2 regions of the Massilia suwonensis genome follow, and region 1 is predicted to be linked to the other one. Evidence: predicted binding sites of a transcription regulator. Region 1 holds the regulator's gene; the other holds the start of a gene.
The links. The regulator sigma-54, encoded in region 1, starts transcription at its own class of promoters, with help from an activator protein. The targets are predictions, from matches to a motif close to TGGCANGNAANCTGCTTT.

Region 1 (7,226 bases):
ATGCTGAACGACATCTGCAAGTTCGTGGAGAAATGGCTGCCGTCGTTCAAGACCGATAACCGCAGCTACCTGACGGTGGCGGTGGGTTGCACGGGCGGGCAGCATCGCTCGGTGTACATGGCCGAGCGGCTGGCGGCCTACTTCGGCGATACGGAACGCGTGGTTCTGCGGCATCGCGAGCAGTCTTAAAAACCCGCGGCCTTAACGCTTTTGTAGGGTGGGCACACCGTGCCCACGCGGTCGTACCTGTGCGCACCGCTCGGCGTCGGTCACCACCAACACTGATCAAATGGGGCGTCCGCGTGGGCACGGAGTGCCCACCCTACGGTTCTCTTGACGCGGATTCCGCGTCAAGTGCGCGTCCATATCGTTAGTCCAAATGCCGCAACGGGTGCGCGTGATCCGGCCACACCGGCGCGAAGAAGGCATCCACCATCTCGGGCGTCACCGCCTCCAGCGACGGCGGATTCCACTGCGGAGCATTGTCCTTGTCGATTACCAGCGCGCGCACGCCTTCCAGCACTTCGCCGTGGTCGAAATTGCGGCGCACCAGCGAGCGTTCCATGCGCAGGCAGTCGGCCACGTCGAGCGACGCGCCACGCTGCAGCATCTCCCAGGTCACGCACATCATCAGCGGCGAACGCTGGCGCATCGCCCCCACGGCCTTCTGCAGGAAGGGATTCTCGTCCTTTTCCAACGAGGCCATGATGGCGGCCACCGAGCCGGCACCGAAGTGGGTGTCGATCGCGGCGCGCTGCGTTTCCAATACGCTCTGGCCCGCGTCAAGGGCAAATGGCGCGGCGAAGGCCCGGATGGCGTCGGCCAGCTGCGCACCCGGCGTCGCGTCGATCAACGCATTCAATTCCCCCAGCTGCGCGCTCGGAATAAACACGTCGGCCAGGCCGACATACAGCGCATCCGCCGCACCGATCGTCAGCCCGGTCAGGCCCAGGTAATTGCCCAGCTGACCAGGCGCGTGCGACAGGAAATGGCTGCCGCCGACGTCCGGGAACAGGCCGATGTTCACTTCCGGCATCGCCATCTTCGTGCGCTCGGTCACGATGCGCAGGCCGGTCTCAGGGCCGCCCTGGGCGATGCCCATGCCGCCGCCCATCACGACGCCGTCCATAATCGCGATATACGGTTTCGGATAGAAATGGATCAGGTGATTCAGCGCGTATTCCTCGGTGAAGAAATCTTCCAGCAGCGCGCTGCCGCCCGTCGGCGTGGCATGGCCGGCTTCGTGGAAGAAGCGGATGTCGCCGCCTGCGCACAGGGCTTTTTCGCTGCTGCTGCCGAGCACGACCGCGGACACGGTCGCGTCGTCGCGCCAGGCCAGCAGGATGTCGGCGAGGCGGCGCACCATCGCCAGGGAGAGGGAATTCAGGGCCTTCGGGCGGTCGAGCGTGATGACGCCGGTGCCGTTGGCAACGCGGGTGAGGACGTGGTCGGTCATGGTCAGCGCAATAGATGAAAAGACATGCATTTTACCCAAGCCCGCCTACGCCGCGCACAAAATGAAAAGGGCGCCCTTCCGGCGCCCTCGTTCAGACGGTGCTTGCTTGCCGAGAATTACATCGCGGCAGCGGCCTCTCCGCCTTCAGGCAGGCGCTTGAGCGCCTCACGACTATGGTCCTTCAACATCGTCTTGTATTTCATTACCTGGCGGTCGAGCCGGTCCATCAGGAGGTCGATCGCTGCGTACAGGTCTTGCGCCACACTTTCCACATGCACCGTCTTGCCGGAGACGCGCAGGTTGATCTCGGCCTTTTGTCGTTTGTCTTTTTCAGTCAGGTTGTCGATCGCGAGGATGACATGGGAATCGATCACTTGATCGAAATGGCGGGTGATGCGTTCCAGCTTGTTCTGTACGTATTCACGAATGGCGGGGGTGACGTCGAGGTGGTGACCGCTGATAGTGAGATTCATACACACTCCTTTGAAAAGTGAGCGGCGCCCGCGCCGCGCAAGGAGTGCGCATGGGGGCCGCTGTTACAAGGATTTGCGGAGACTGACGGGAGGAATCTTGAGTGCCTCGCGGTATTTTGCAACCGTGCGGCGCGCAATGACCATGCCTTGTTCACCGAGCATTTCCGCGATCTTGCTGTCGGATAATGGGTTCTTTGGGTCCTCTGCTCCTGTCAGTTGCGCAATGAGCGCCCGTATCGCCGTGGACGATGCTTCGCCCCCCGCTTCGGTGGCGACATGGCTTCCGAAGAAATACTTCAGCTCAAACATGCCGTGCGGGGTCAGCATGAATTTCTGAGTTGTTACCCGAGAAATAGTGCTCTCGTGTAGACCTAGTGTATCAGCTATCTCGCGAAGCACAAGGGGACGCATGGCAACCGCGCCATGGCTGAAAAAGTTCTTCTGGCGCTCCACAATTGCCTGCGAAACACGCAGGATCGTGTCGAAGCGCTGGCGCATATTTTTAATCAACCACTTCGCTTCCTGCAGCTGCGCGCTCATCTGGCCTTCGCCTTTTCCCTGCTTGAGCAGGTTGGCGTAGACGTTGTTCACACGCAGGCGCGGCATCACCTCGTTGTTCAGCGAGACGCTCCAGCCGTTCTTCGATTTGCGGACAATAACGTCCGGAACGACATAGTCCGAGACGCTCGATGCGAAGGCCGCGCCGGGATGCGGATTGCACTGGCGGATCACGGCCTGCGCTTCGCGCAGGTCTTCGTCGTCGCAGTCGAGCGCCTTTTTCAGCTTGGTGAATTCGCGCTGCGCGAACCAGTTCAGGTAACCCTCGACGATCTTCAAAGCCATGCGCCGCGTCACCAGCGGCACGCCGGGCATGGCGCGGATCTGCAGCGCCAGGCACTCGGCCGCGCTGCGCGCACCGACGCCGACCGGATCGAGGCTTTGCACCAGCGCCAGCGCGCAGCGCAGTTCGTCCATCTCGACTTCGAGTTCGCTCGGCAGGCGCGCGTGAATTTCGTCGAGCTGCTCTTCGAGGTAGCCGTTGTCGTCGATGGCATCGATCACCAGTTCGGCCAGCGCGCGGTCGCGCGCCGAGACGGCGGTGACGCGGATCTGTTCGCACAGGTGCTCGCGCAGGGTCACGCCCATCGCGCCCAGCTGCGGACGGCCGTCGTCGTCGCCTTCGGCATTGCCGCTGCGAGAAAGGTCGCCCCACTCGCCCTCGGCTTCGCCGCGTTCGACGTCGCCGCCCTCGCCGCCTTCCGGCGCATCGGGGGCAGGAGCACCTTCTTCGCCGTTCGGCGCAGGCGCTTCGCTCGGTGCCGGCGCGGCATTGATGGCGCCGTCGGCCAGCAGGCGAACCGAGTGGTCGAGCGGATCGTCGAGCCGTTCGAGCAGCGGGTTATCCGACAGGATCTGCTCGATCTCCTGGTGCAGTTCGAGCGTGGAGAGCTGCAGCAGGCGGATCGACTGCTGAAGCTGCGGCGTGAGCGCCAGGTGCTGCGAAGTCCGGAGTTGCAGGGATTGTTTCATGGTCCGCTTAGGTTCTGATCCGTTACTACATGCGGAAGTGTTCGCCCAGGTAGACGCGCCGTACCGACTCGTCCGCGATGATGTCGTCGGGACGGCCCGACGCCAGCACGGCGCCCTGGTTGATGATGTAGGCGCGGTCGCAGATGCCGAGCGTCTCGCGCACATTGTGGTCGGTGATCAGCACGCCGATGCCGCGCTCCTTCAGGAAGCGCACGATGCGCTGGATCTCGATCACGGCGATCGGGTCGACGCCGGCAAACGGTTCGTCCAGCAGCACGAAGCGCGGATTGGTCGCCAGTGCGCGCGCGATCTCGACGCGGCGGCGCTCGCCGCCCGACAGCGACAGCGCCGGGTTCTCGCGCAGCTTCTCGATCTGCAGTTCGGCCAGCAGCGAATCGAGGCGCTCGTCGATGGCGGCGCGGCTCAGCGACTTGCCGTTCTCGTCGTGCTGCAGTTCGAGCACGGCGCGGATGTTGTCTTCGACGGTCAGCTTGCGAAACACCGAGGCTTCCTGCGGCAGGTAGGACAAACCCAGTACCGCGCGGCGGTGGATCGGCAGGCTCGAGATATCGGTGCCGTTGATTTCGATCGAGCCGGCGTCCGACGGCACCAGGCCGACGATCATGTAGAACGAGGTGGTCTTGCCGGCGCCGTTCGGGCCGAGCAGGCCGACCACTTCGCCACAGCCGACCTCCAGGGACACGTCGCGCACGACCAGGCGCTTGCCATAGCTTTTTTGCAGGCCCCGTACGACCAGGGTACTGCGGTTGTCGCGTGCATCCTTCATTATTTCTTTCCTGCCGCTGCCGGCGTTGCTGCCGGGGTTGCCGGTACGGCTGCTGCAGGCGCTGCTGCGGGGGCGCCCGTTGCAGTACGGCGCGGCGCGATGATCAGGGTGCCGCGGCCGCCGCCGACCTTGCTTTCGCCGCTGGCGTCGTTGCGCACGGTCGCCACTTCGCGCCGGCTGTCGTACGAGATGTAGGCGCCGTCGATCTGGTTGGTGAGGCGGCTGTTTTCCAGCTCCTTCACGACCGCCTTCGAGAACAGCTTCACCACTTCCACGCGCTCGTCGTATTCGATGCGCTCGGCTTGCCCTTCCATCCAGAGGTCAGGTCCGCCGTCGCGCTTCTGGCGGAAGGTCGCGACGCGGCCCGGGCCCGAGGTGAGCGTGACGTTCATGTAGCCTTCCGGCGTTTCCTTCACCAGGGCGCGGTCCGATTTCATGACCAGGGTGCCGCGCGTGAGGACCACGTTGCCGGTCAGGATGCGCGTCTGCGTGACTTCGTCGACGTCGAGCGAGTCGAAGTTGATGACGGCCTGCTTGAGCGAGTCGGCGCGCTCGGCGTGGGCTGGCGAGAGCGACAGCGAGAGCAGGGAAACGAAGGCGGCGACAGCTATTTTTTTCATTGGGGTCGTTCCTGTTATTGGTTGGGTGCGGCGCTCTGGCGCGGCGGATAGACGATCGTGCCGCGCCCGCCCAGGTGCAGCTTCTGGGTCGGATTCTCGGCCACCAGGCCGACGGCGTTGACGGAAGCGGCGCCGAGCGTCATCTGGACCGGGCGATTCGTCTTGACGATCTCGTCGTCGGCCAGCACGGTCAGGGCCTCGGTCCTGGCGCGCAGCGCTTCGCTGTTGGGCGTGGCGGGACGCGCGATGTCGACATTGCCCATCAACTCGACGCGGTTCTCGCCGTGGTACACCTGGCCGCGCTCGGCGTGCATGGTCATGCGCGGACGGCCCGGCGCCATGCTCTCCACGACCGGCTTGCTCACTTCGGAGACATCGTTGTCCGGATGGTGGGCCAGGCGCTCGCCCGACATCACGTAGCGCGGCACACCCTGCTCCGTCATGCGCACGAAGCTGAAGTTCTCGACGATGTAGTCCGGCTCGTTCAGGTTGTTGCCGACCCGCGCGGGATCCTCGGCCTGGATCGCCTGCAGCAGCCAGAAGCTGCCGAAGGCGAAGAACACGGCCGTCAGCATGAGCGCCAGCAGGCGCCAGCGGTGCGCGGTCCGTTTGTTCACGTAGGTCGCCATCCGTTCAGGCTCACGCAAAGTAAGGCGCAAGCGCCTGCTCGTAGGTGCCCTGTGCGCGCATCACCATGTCGCACACTTCGCGCACGGCGCCGCGGCCGCCGCCGGCTTTCGTCACGTAGTGCGCGCGGTACTGCACTTCCGGATGGCCGGTCGGCACGGTGACGGCGAAGCCGACTTTCGTCAGCAGCGGCAGGTCGATCACGTCGTCGCCGATATAGCCGCACTGCTCGGCCGTGACGCCGGTCTGTTCCAGCAGCTCGGCAAACGCGACGCGCTTGTCGTGGTGGCCCTGCCAGACGTGGTTGATGCCCAGGTCGCGCGCACGCGCCAGCACGATCGGCGATTTTCTCGCGCTGATGATGGCGGTGATCACGCCCGTCTTCTGCAGCAGCTGGATGCCCAGGCCGTCGAGGACGTTGAAGGTCTTGGTGATCTCGCCGTCGGCGCCATAGGTCAGGCTGCCGTCGGTCAGGATGCCGTCGACGTCGAAGATCATGACTTTGACGCGCGCGGCGCGGTCCATGTGTGCCAGGGGAGTCATATCAGATCACCTTTGCCCGCGTCAGGTCGTGGATGTGCAGGGCGCCGACCAGCACGCCCGCTTCATCGACCACCAGCATCTGGTTGATGCGGAATTCTTCCATGATCGCCACCGCGTCCACCGCCAGCTGCTCCGGCTGCACGGTGCGCGCGCCGACGTGCATGACGTCGCGGATCGTCAAATTGGAAAAGTCCTGCACGCGCTCGATCAGGCGGCGCAAGTCGCCGTCCGTGAACACGCCCAGCGGCTTGAAGGCGGCGTCGACCACGGCCGTCATGCCCATGCCCTTCTGGCTCACTTCCAGCAGCGCGCGCGTGAGCGGCACGTCCGGCGTCACGGCGGGAATCGCCTCGCCGCTGCGCATCACGTCGCGCACGTGGGTGAGCAGGCGCCGGCCCAGCGCGCCGCCCGGATGCGAGCGCGCGAAATCTTCCTCGCGAAAACCCCGCGCATCGAGCAGGGCCACGGCCAGGGCATCGCCCAGCGCCAGCGTCACGGTGGTGCTGGCGGTCGGCGCCAGGTTCATCGGGCAGGCTTCCTTGCTGACGCCGACGTCGAGGTGCACGTCGGCCAGCAGCGCCAGGCGCGACTTCGGTTTGCCGGTCATTGCGATCAGGGGCGTGCCCATGCGTTTTACCACCGGCAGGATGTCCATCAGCTCGGACGATTCGCCGGAGTACGAAATGGCGATGAACACGTCCTTCCCGGTCACCATGCCCAGGTCGCCGTGGGCGGCTTCGCCCGGGTGCACGAACATGGCCGGGGTGCCGGTCGAAGCCAGGGTCGCCGCGATCTTGCGCGCGATGTGGCCGGACTTGCCCATGCCCGACACAACGACGCGGCCGGTGCACGCGTACATCAGGCTGACGGCGCGGGCGACGCTGTCGTCGGCGTCCAGCCGTGCGTGCAGCGCCAAAATGGCGTCGGCTTCGATGGTCAGGGTTTCGCGCGCCAGCTCCAGTACGCGGCGCGACTGGTTGTCGTCAAAACTGTTCAGCATTGTTTTTTCATCGGTTACACTCATTCTGGAAGTATAAACGAATTGGGAAAGCAAAAAACTTGCCAGACGTACTAAACAACGCTTGTCTTACACAAAGTAACCAATCTGCATGGCATCCGGACTCGAACTGACCCTGTTGTTGCTCGGCAGCGCCGTCCTCGGCGTGGTCGTGTTCCGCAGCCTGCACCTG
Region 2 (7,226 bases), on a different contig from region 1:
GATTGAACTTGCTGCGACAGTGAACCGCATCTTCGGCTCGCCCTTGGGGCAGCTGGCGTTCTTCGCGTTTGGGCTGATCAGAGTTGGCGGCGCGCTTTTCGCAAGTGTGCATCCAAGGCAGAGCCCGAGTGAGGATAACGAGGGGGCGGGCCAAAGGTATCGCCGGTTCGCAATGGCTTGCGTAGGGGTACTAGTCGTAAGCCTTTTCATCGTGTTCGCGTGCGTCAAACACGCTGCAAACCGGGAGATCGACGCAGCCTTGCACAGTGGTGTTGTTTCCGTACTCATCGATGATGTCGCCCTCCAGCAGCCAGAAACTTTCGTCAAGGCGCTCGCGAATCCGTGCGCTACCGGGTTTCATCGCTCTCATCCTGAAACAAAGCACGATGTCCTCATCCTGACGCGTTCCGGGGTGCTGACGTTGAAGATTGGCCAGGACTCGCGTGTCGCGAGCGACTACTGGATTTTTTATCCCGATTTTTGGCTGACCCAGACAAATGAAGTGAGACGAGCGTGCAATACAGGACTGCTGCTGGAGTGATCACGTCATCGTCTGCTTGGGTGACATCCGCATCCCTGACGCGACGCTCTTATCCGCTTCCGATTATGGCGAGTTGATCGGAAGCGAGCACCTGCATTCCGCGTGCCGCAGGCACTGTCCGGACCAGGGCGACCGCGACTGAGGCGGCTGCAACAGGCCGGTAGCGCCCCGGCAGCAAAGGCGAGACCAGCCGGGCAATGGGCGCCGCGATTCGTTCGCCCCAGCGCAGCGGCTGATTCAAACTGCTCCGGTCTCCGAGCAGGAGCGAGGGCTGCGCGATCACCAGTGTCGGAAACAGCGGCTTCAGCGCCGCCTCCAGTTCGCCTTTGACACGGTTGTAGAACACCGACGATTGCGCATCCGCCCCGACAGCGCTGACCAGGCCGGCGCGCGTAGCACCGGCCGCGACGGCCTGCGTGGCGACAGCAAGGTTGGCCTCGAGGTCCACTGCCCGGAACGCCTGTTCGCTGCCCGCCACCCGAATCGTGGTGCCGAGCGCCAGGTAGACTTCATCGACGCGCGGCAAGGAGGGCAAACGAGCGAAATCCACGACGTGGACCTGCACCTTTGGATCGGACCGATCGAGCGCGCGCCGGCTGAGCACGTGGATCTCGGTCACCGCACTGTCTGCCAGCAGGGCGCGCAGGATTTCCCTGCCAACCAGGCCGGTGGCGCCGGCAAGCAGGACTCTTCGGGGAATGAGACTGTCGGACATGAAAGGCTTTCTGCGTGCGTTGTCAGGCCGGCCGGGTTTCGGTACCCGCGCCGCGCGTCACGTGCAGCATGCGGCTCGGCGCGTGCACCTTCGCCGTATGCCAGACGCCGCGCGGCACCACGACGGCGCCGCTGCCGACCAGGACGATCGTGACGAGGTTCGTGCCCTGCTCGAGCAGCAGGTCGACGGCGCCCGACAGCAGGTAGACGAATTCGTCGCCCTGCGGATGCATCTCCCAGCTCGGCCAATCCTCGGTGAACGCGTATTCGCTGACCAGCCAGCCCTGGCCGTGCTGTGCCAGTTCGGATGCGGGCAGCTGCCAGAAGCTGTCCGCCGGCAGTTCCAGGGCCTGGCCATCGTCGGCCAGACGGACATAGGTGGTTTGGGGATGCAGGGGCATGGGAGCTCCGGTTGCAGGGGCGGGTAGGGCCATCCTATCAGTCCACGGCGCAGGTACGGAAGCCCGCGAAGATATCGTCCCGCTCGGGCGTATAAAAATTGCGGAAGTGGGCCGAGCGCAGGCGCGGCGGCGTCGCGAAGGAGGCGCCGCGCAGGGTCTGGTGCGTGCCGAACCAGGGTGCGGAATACTCGCGGTAGCGGTCGGCGCTGAAGCCCGGGTAGGGCAGGAAGGGCGAGGCCGTCCATTCCCACAGCTGGCCCCAGCAAAAGTCCGGATCGCCGGCGCAGGCGGCGAATTCCCATTCTTCCTCCAGCGGCAGGCGGCGCCCGGCCCAGCTGCAATACGCCTGCGCTTCGTGCAGGCTGACGTGGCGCACCGGCGCGCTTGGGGCGAGCGCGGCGTCGTGTCCGAAACGGAGCTCGCGCCAGCTGCCGCCGGCTTCCTGCCGCCAGTAGCGCGGCGCCGCGCGACCCGTTTGCGCCAGCCATGCGCGGCCTGCTTCGCTCCAGTACCGCGGCTGGCCGTAGCCGCCGGCGCGCACGAAGCCGAGGTAATCCGCGTTGGTGACGAGACCGGCGTCGATCGTGAACGGCGCGACGCGGCAGGGCGCCGCGGGCCGCTCGTTGTCGAACACGAAGCCGCGCGATTGTTCTCCGCCGCGCAGGAAATCGCCGCCGGCGAAGGCGATCTCGCCGGCCGCCGGCGCCTCGGCCGGGAAGGCAAAAGGCGCCGCCACGCCCAGCGTCTGCATGGTGTAGAGCAAGGCTTCGCCGTGCATGTCCTCGTGCGCCAGCACCAGCCGGTAAGGGTAGAGCGCGGCATCGTCGTCCGGCGTGCGCGCCAGCCGCGCGCGTATCCGCTCCAGTACCTCGCGCCCGTAGGCGAGGATCGCGTCCGGCGCCGGCAGGCCGAGCGCCCAGCGCGCGTCGTGGGCCACCGCGTTCGAGTCGAACCAGCCGTCGCCATGCGCCAGCAGGGAAGGGCCGTCGGCATCAATCGCCTGCGTGCCCCTGGCCGCGCGCAGGACGAACCATTCGGCGAACCAGGCGACATGTCCCAGTTCCCACAGCGGCGGATTGAGGACGGCCAAGCGCGGCACCTGCGCGGCGTCGGCGTAGCCGGCTGCGGCGAGGGCGTCGAAGAGCGCCCGCGTGCGGCGGCGCGCATCCTGCAGTGCGGCGTCGAGGGCCGGCGCGCTCATCGAACGAAAGACAGCATGGTCGTATTTCATACGCCTATTTTACGTCGAATGGGTGTTCCTTCGTGTCGCCCGGAAAAGGCTGATAAATACCGGAAATATTTACTGAAGAGTAACCAACTGTCGGAAAAACTTACAGCTAGTCGGACTTGACTCTTACCCGCCTCGCATATGCCCCGTATTTACAAGTGGCATGAGTATTGCTGCGTTGTCGAGGCCAGCATTGGCATACAACTACAGGGAGACAAGCGTGTCAAAAACGAAAAAAATTGCCTGTGCCGCCGCGATCGCCTTGTCGGTCGCCGGACATGCAGCAGCCGACCCGATCGTCCTTACTTTCGAGGGAATCGCCGACCGCGCCTCGGTCAACGATTTCTATAACGGCGGTACCGACTCCAGCGGCCGGCGCGGCACCAACTACGGAATCAATTTCTCTAGCCTGAGCCTGGCGACCATCGACGCCGAAGCCGGCGGCACCGGCAACTTCGCCAACGAACCGTCGGCGAATACCGTGGTCGCCTTCCTGCAGGGGAACGCGGTGACGATGAACGTGGCGGCCGGTTTCGACACCGGGTTTTCCTTCTTCTACAGCAGCAAGGAAAACGGCTTCATCGACGTCTACGACGGCCTGAATGGAACGGGCAACCTGCTTGCCTCGATCGAACTCGACGACAACATCGACGCCTGCGCGGGCGATCCGACCGGAGAATATTGCCGCTGGAGCCCGATCGGCGTCAGCTTCGCCGGCATCGCCCATTCGGTCGATTTCCGCGGCGCCACCAACAACATCGGCTTCGACAACATTACGCTGGGCAGTTTTACGCCGGGCCGTCCAATCGTGCCTGACCTGCCGGACGACCCGGATATCCCGGATAATCCCGGCAATCCTGACAACCCAGGTACGCCGGGCAACCCGGCGGAGGTGCCTGAGCCCGCCACGCTGGCGCTGACCGGACTCGGACTGGCGGCATTGCTGGCGCCGCGGCGCCGGCGCAAGGCGGTGTAAAGTCGTCCTGCGTGCATGCGGGCCAGGCCTTGGCCTGCATGCCGCACAACAAATATTTGTACAAATGAAGATTCCCGGCGAAAATCATGGATCGCCCGGCGTCCTGCAAGCACATCCACATCCATGAAACACTCCCATAACTGGCGCGACCGCATGCGCGTCGAATTCTCCGACTTGCATCTCTGGTCGGGCCGCGCGGTCGTCGTCGCCCTGGCCGTACTGGCCGGCCTGTCCATCGTCGCCTTCACCTGGCTGTCCGAGCTTACGGCCGACCTGTTCGACATCATGCGCCTGGTCCTCTGGTGGAGCCCGCTCGTCTGGACGCCGCTGTGCACCGCCGCCATCGTCTGGCTGACGCGCCGCTATGCGCCCGGCGCGGCCGGCTCCGGCATTCCGCAGGTGATGGCGGCGCTCGATCCGGCGCTCCCGCCCGAAAAACGCGGGCTGTTCGTCTCGCTCAAGCTCAGCCTGGCCAAGGTCGGGCTGACCGCGGGCGGCCTGCTGGCAGGTCTCTCGATCGGACGCGAAGGCCCGTCGGTGCAGATCGCGGCCGGCGTGATGCTGCAGGCGCGGCGCCTGCTGCCGCGGCGTGCGCAGGTCCACGTCAACGTGCACGGCATGCTGGTGGCGGGCGGGGCGGCCGGTATCGCGGCGGCCTTCAATACGCCGCTGGCGGGCGTCATGTTCGCGATCGAGGAGCTGGCGCGCGCGCCCGAGCAGCGAAACAGTGGCCTGATCATCAGCGCCATCGTGCTGGGCGGCCTGGTTGCCGTCTCGGCGCACGGGAACGCCACCTATTTCGGCTTCATCCACATCGGCACGCTCGGCACCGCGCTGCTGCTGCCGGGCCTGACGGTGGCGCTGTGCACGGGCGTGGCAGGCGGCCTGTTCTCGCGCCTGATGATCGCCTCGACCGCCGGCACCGGCCTGGATTTCATGAGCCGCCTGCGCGCGCGCCGGCCCGTGCTGTTCGCGGGCGTGTGCGGCTTCGTCGTCGCCGTGATCGGCCTGGTCACGGCCGGCGCGACTTTCGGCTCGGGCTATGCGCCGACCAAATCCATGGTCGACGGCGTCGCGACCATGCCGATGATGTACGCGCTCTTTAAATTCCTGGCGACCTGGCTGAGCACCTGGTCGGGCGTACCGGGCGGGATCTTCGCGCCCTCGCTGGCGATCGGCGCGGCGTTGGGCAACGACGTGGCTGTCGCTTTCTTCCAGACCCAGGCGCCGGCCCTGATCGCACTCGGCATGGTGGGCTTCCTGGCGGCCGCGACCCAGGCGCCGCTGACGGCCTTCATCATCGTGATGGAGATGGTCGATGGCCACGCCATGGTCCTGAGCCTGATGGCCTGCGCGCTGGTGGCGAGCATGATCGCGCGCATCATCAGTCCGCCGCTGTATCCGTCGCTGGCGCGCATGCAGCTCGGGCGCGCCGGGATGGGCTGAAGCGCTCAGGAGGCGCGTCTGCTATGCTGGAACGTCTTCGAATTCAGCGAACCTCATGTCAACTGCACCGCATGCGCACATCGACGCGACCGATCACCGGGTCGCCTACGGCGGCGGCAGCATCTTCGTGCGCGTCTGGAACAGCCAGGCGCACGGACGCGCGCCGATCGTCCTCCTGCACGATTCCCTGGGCAGCGTCGCCCTGTGGCGCGACTTTCCGGCCCGGCTGGCGGCCGGTACGGGACGCACCGTCCTCGCCTACGACCGCCTGGGCTTCGGCGAATCGAGTCCGCGCGCGGACGTGCTGACGACTTCCTTCATCGGCGACGAAGCCGCCACCGTGTTTGAAGCCGTACGCGCGCAGCTCGGCATTCGCAAGTTCGTCGTCTTCGGCCACAGCGTCGGCGGCGCGATGGCGATCCACTGCGCGGCGCGCTACCCGGACGATTGCGAGGCCTTGATCACGGAATCGGCGCAGGTCTTCGCGGAGGAGACGACCCTGGAGGGCATTCGCGTGGCGAAGGCGCAGTTCGCCGATCCCGAGCAATTGGGCCGCCTGGAGAAGTACCACGGCAGCAAGGCGCAATGGGTGCTCGATGCCTGGACCGGCACCTGGCTGTCTGCGCCGTTCGCATCCTGGACATTGCGCGACGTGCTGCCGCAGGTCGCAGCGCCGACCCTGGCGATCCACGGCGGCGACGACGAATACGGCACGACCCTGCACCCGCGCCTGATCTCCGAATGGAGCCGAGGCGAGGTGCGGGTCGAGATCATGCAGGAGGCGCACCACCTGCCGCACCGCGAAGCGCCTAGCCAGGTCGTGGACCTGGTGCGCGGCTTCCTCGAAACGGTTTAAGCGCGCGCGGCGCGTCCGGCCAGCAATGCCACGCCGGCCGCGGCAAGCAGCACGACGGCACTCGCACTGAATGTGGCGCGATAGCCGAAGCCGTCGAACAGCAGCCCGCCCACGGTCGCACCGAGCGCGATGGCCAGCTGCACCACCGCCACCATCAGCCCGCCGCCGGCTTCGGCGTCCTGCGGCAGGGTTTTCGCGAGCCAGGTCCACCAGCCGACCGGCGCCGCCGTGCCGACCAGGCCCCAGACCGCAAGCAGCAGGGCGGTCACAAAAGTCGATGCGCCGAACAGCATCAGTGCGAGGCCAATCGCCGCCATCAGCAGCGGAATCGCCACCAGCGTCCTGTACAGCCCATCCTTCAGGAAGGCGCCGATCACACTGGTGCCGATGAAACCGGCCACGCCGATCACGAGCAGCATCAGCGAGGTCGTCGCCGCGCTCGCGTGCGTCACCGTCTCGAGGAAGGGCCGCAAATAAGTAAACAGCGCGAACTGCCCCATGAAGAACAGGCTGACGCCCGCCATGCCAAGGGCGACCGCGGGCCGCTTGAGCAGGGTGAACACGTTGGCGCCGCCTGCCGCGCGTTCGGCCGGCATGGAGGGCAGGCTGACCCACTTCCAGGCCAGCGCCAGCGCCGCCACCGGAATCAAGGCGAAGAAGGCGCCGCGCCAGCCGACCAGCGATCCGAGGAAGCTGCCTAGCGGCGCCGCCACGACGGTGGCCAGCGCGTTGCCGCCGTTGACGATGGCGAGCGCCTTCGGCACCTGCTCGCTCGGGACCAGGCGCATGGCGATGGCCGCCGACATCGACCAGAAGCCGCCGATGGCCACGCCGATGAAGGCGCGGCCCGCCATGAAGCTCCAGTAGTTCGGCGCGAACGCGGCGACGCTGCCCGAGACGATCATCAGGAGCGTCAGCGCCAGCAGCAGGACCTTGCGATCCAGCCTGCCGGCCAGCCTGGCAAGCGACAGGCTGGTGGCCAGGGCAAAGGCGCCGGAGACGGCGATCGATTGCCCGGCCTGGCCTTCGCTGACGTGCAGGTCGCCGGCGATGGCGGTGAGCAG

Region 2: the regulator sigma-54 is predicted to act here: its motif matches at 3,044-3,061, upstream of ACFPQ5_RS12955 (PEP-CTERM sorting domain-containing protein).

Annotation. Positions count from the first base shown of each region.
Region 1 covers NZ_JBHSMR010000015.1:164,227-171,452, forward strand. Annotated here, with positions in the region: gene rapZ (RNase adapter RapZ) at 1-189, shown strand, start outside; gene ACFPQ5_RS24290 (enoyl-CoA hydratase/isomerase family protein) at 371-1,456, opposite strand; gene hpf (ribosome hibernation-promoting factor, HPF/YfiA family) at 1,573-1,929, opposite strand; gene ACFPQ5_RS24300 (RNA polymerase factor sigma-54) at 1,993-3,459, opposite strand; gene lptB (LPS export ABC transporter ATP-binding protein) at 3,485-4,246, opposite strand; gene lptA (lipopolysaccharide transport periplasmic protein LptA) at 4,246-4,866, opposite strand; gene lptC (LPS export ABC transporter periplasmic protein LptC) at 4,881-5,483, opposite strand; gene ACFPQ5_RS24320 (KdsC family phosphatase) at 5,506-6,036, opposite strand; gene ACFPQ5_RS24325 (KpsF/GutQ family sugar-phosphate isomerase) at 6,038-7,060, opposite strand; gene ACFPQ5_RS24330 (monovalent cation:proton antiporter family protein) at 7,146-7,226, shown strand, end outside.
Region 2 covers NZ_JBHSMR010000013.1:1,109,795-1,117,020, reverse strand. Annotated here, with positions in the region: gene ACFPQ5_RS12975 (hypothetical protein) at 1-541, shown strand, start outside; gene ACFPQ5_RS12970 (Rossmann-fold NAD(P)-binding domain-containing protein) at 591-1,256, opposite strand; gene ACFPQ5_RS12965 (cupin domain-containing protein) at 1,279-1,656, opposite strand; gene senA (selenoneine synthase SenA) at 1,694-2,887, opposite strand; gene ACFPQ5_RS12955 (PEP-CTERM sorting domain-containing protein) at 3,105-3,860, shown strand; gene ACFPQ5_RS12950 (chloride channel protein) at 3,984-5,306, shown strand; gene ACFPQ5_RS12945 (alpha/beta fold hydrolase) at 5,362-6,162, shown strand; gene ACFPQ5_RS12940 (MFS transporter) at 6,159-7,226, opposite strand, start outside.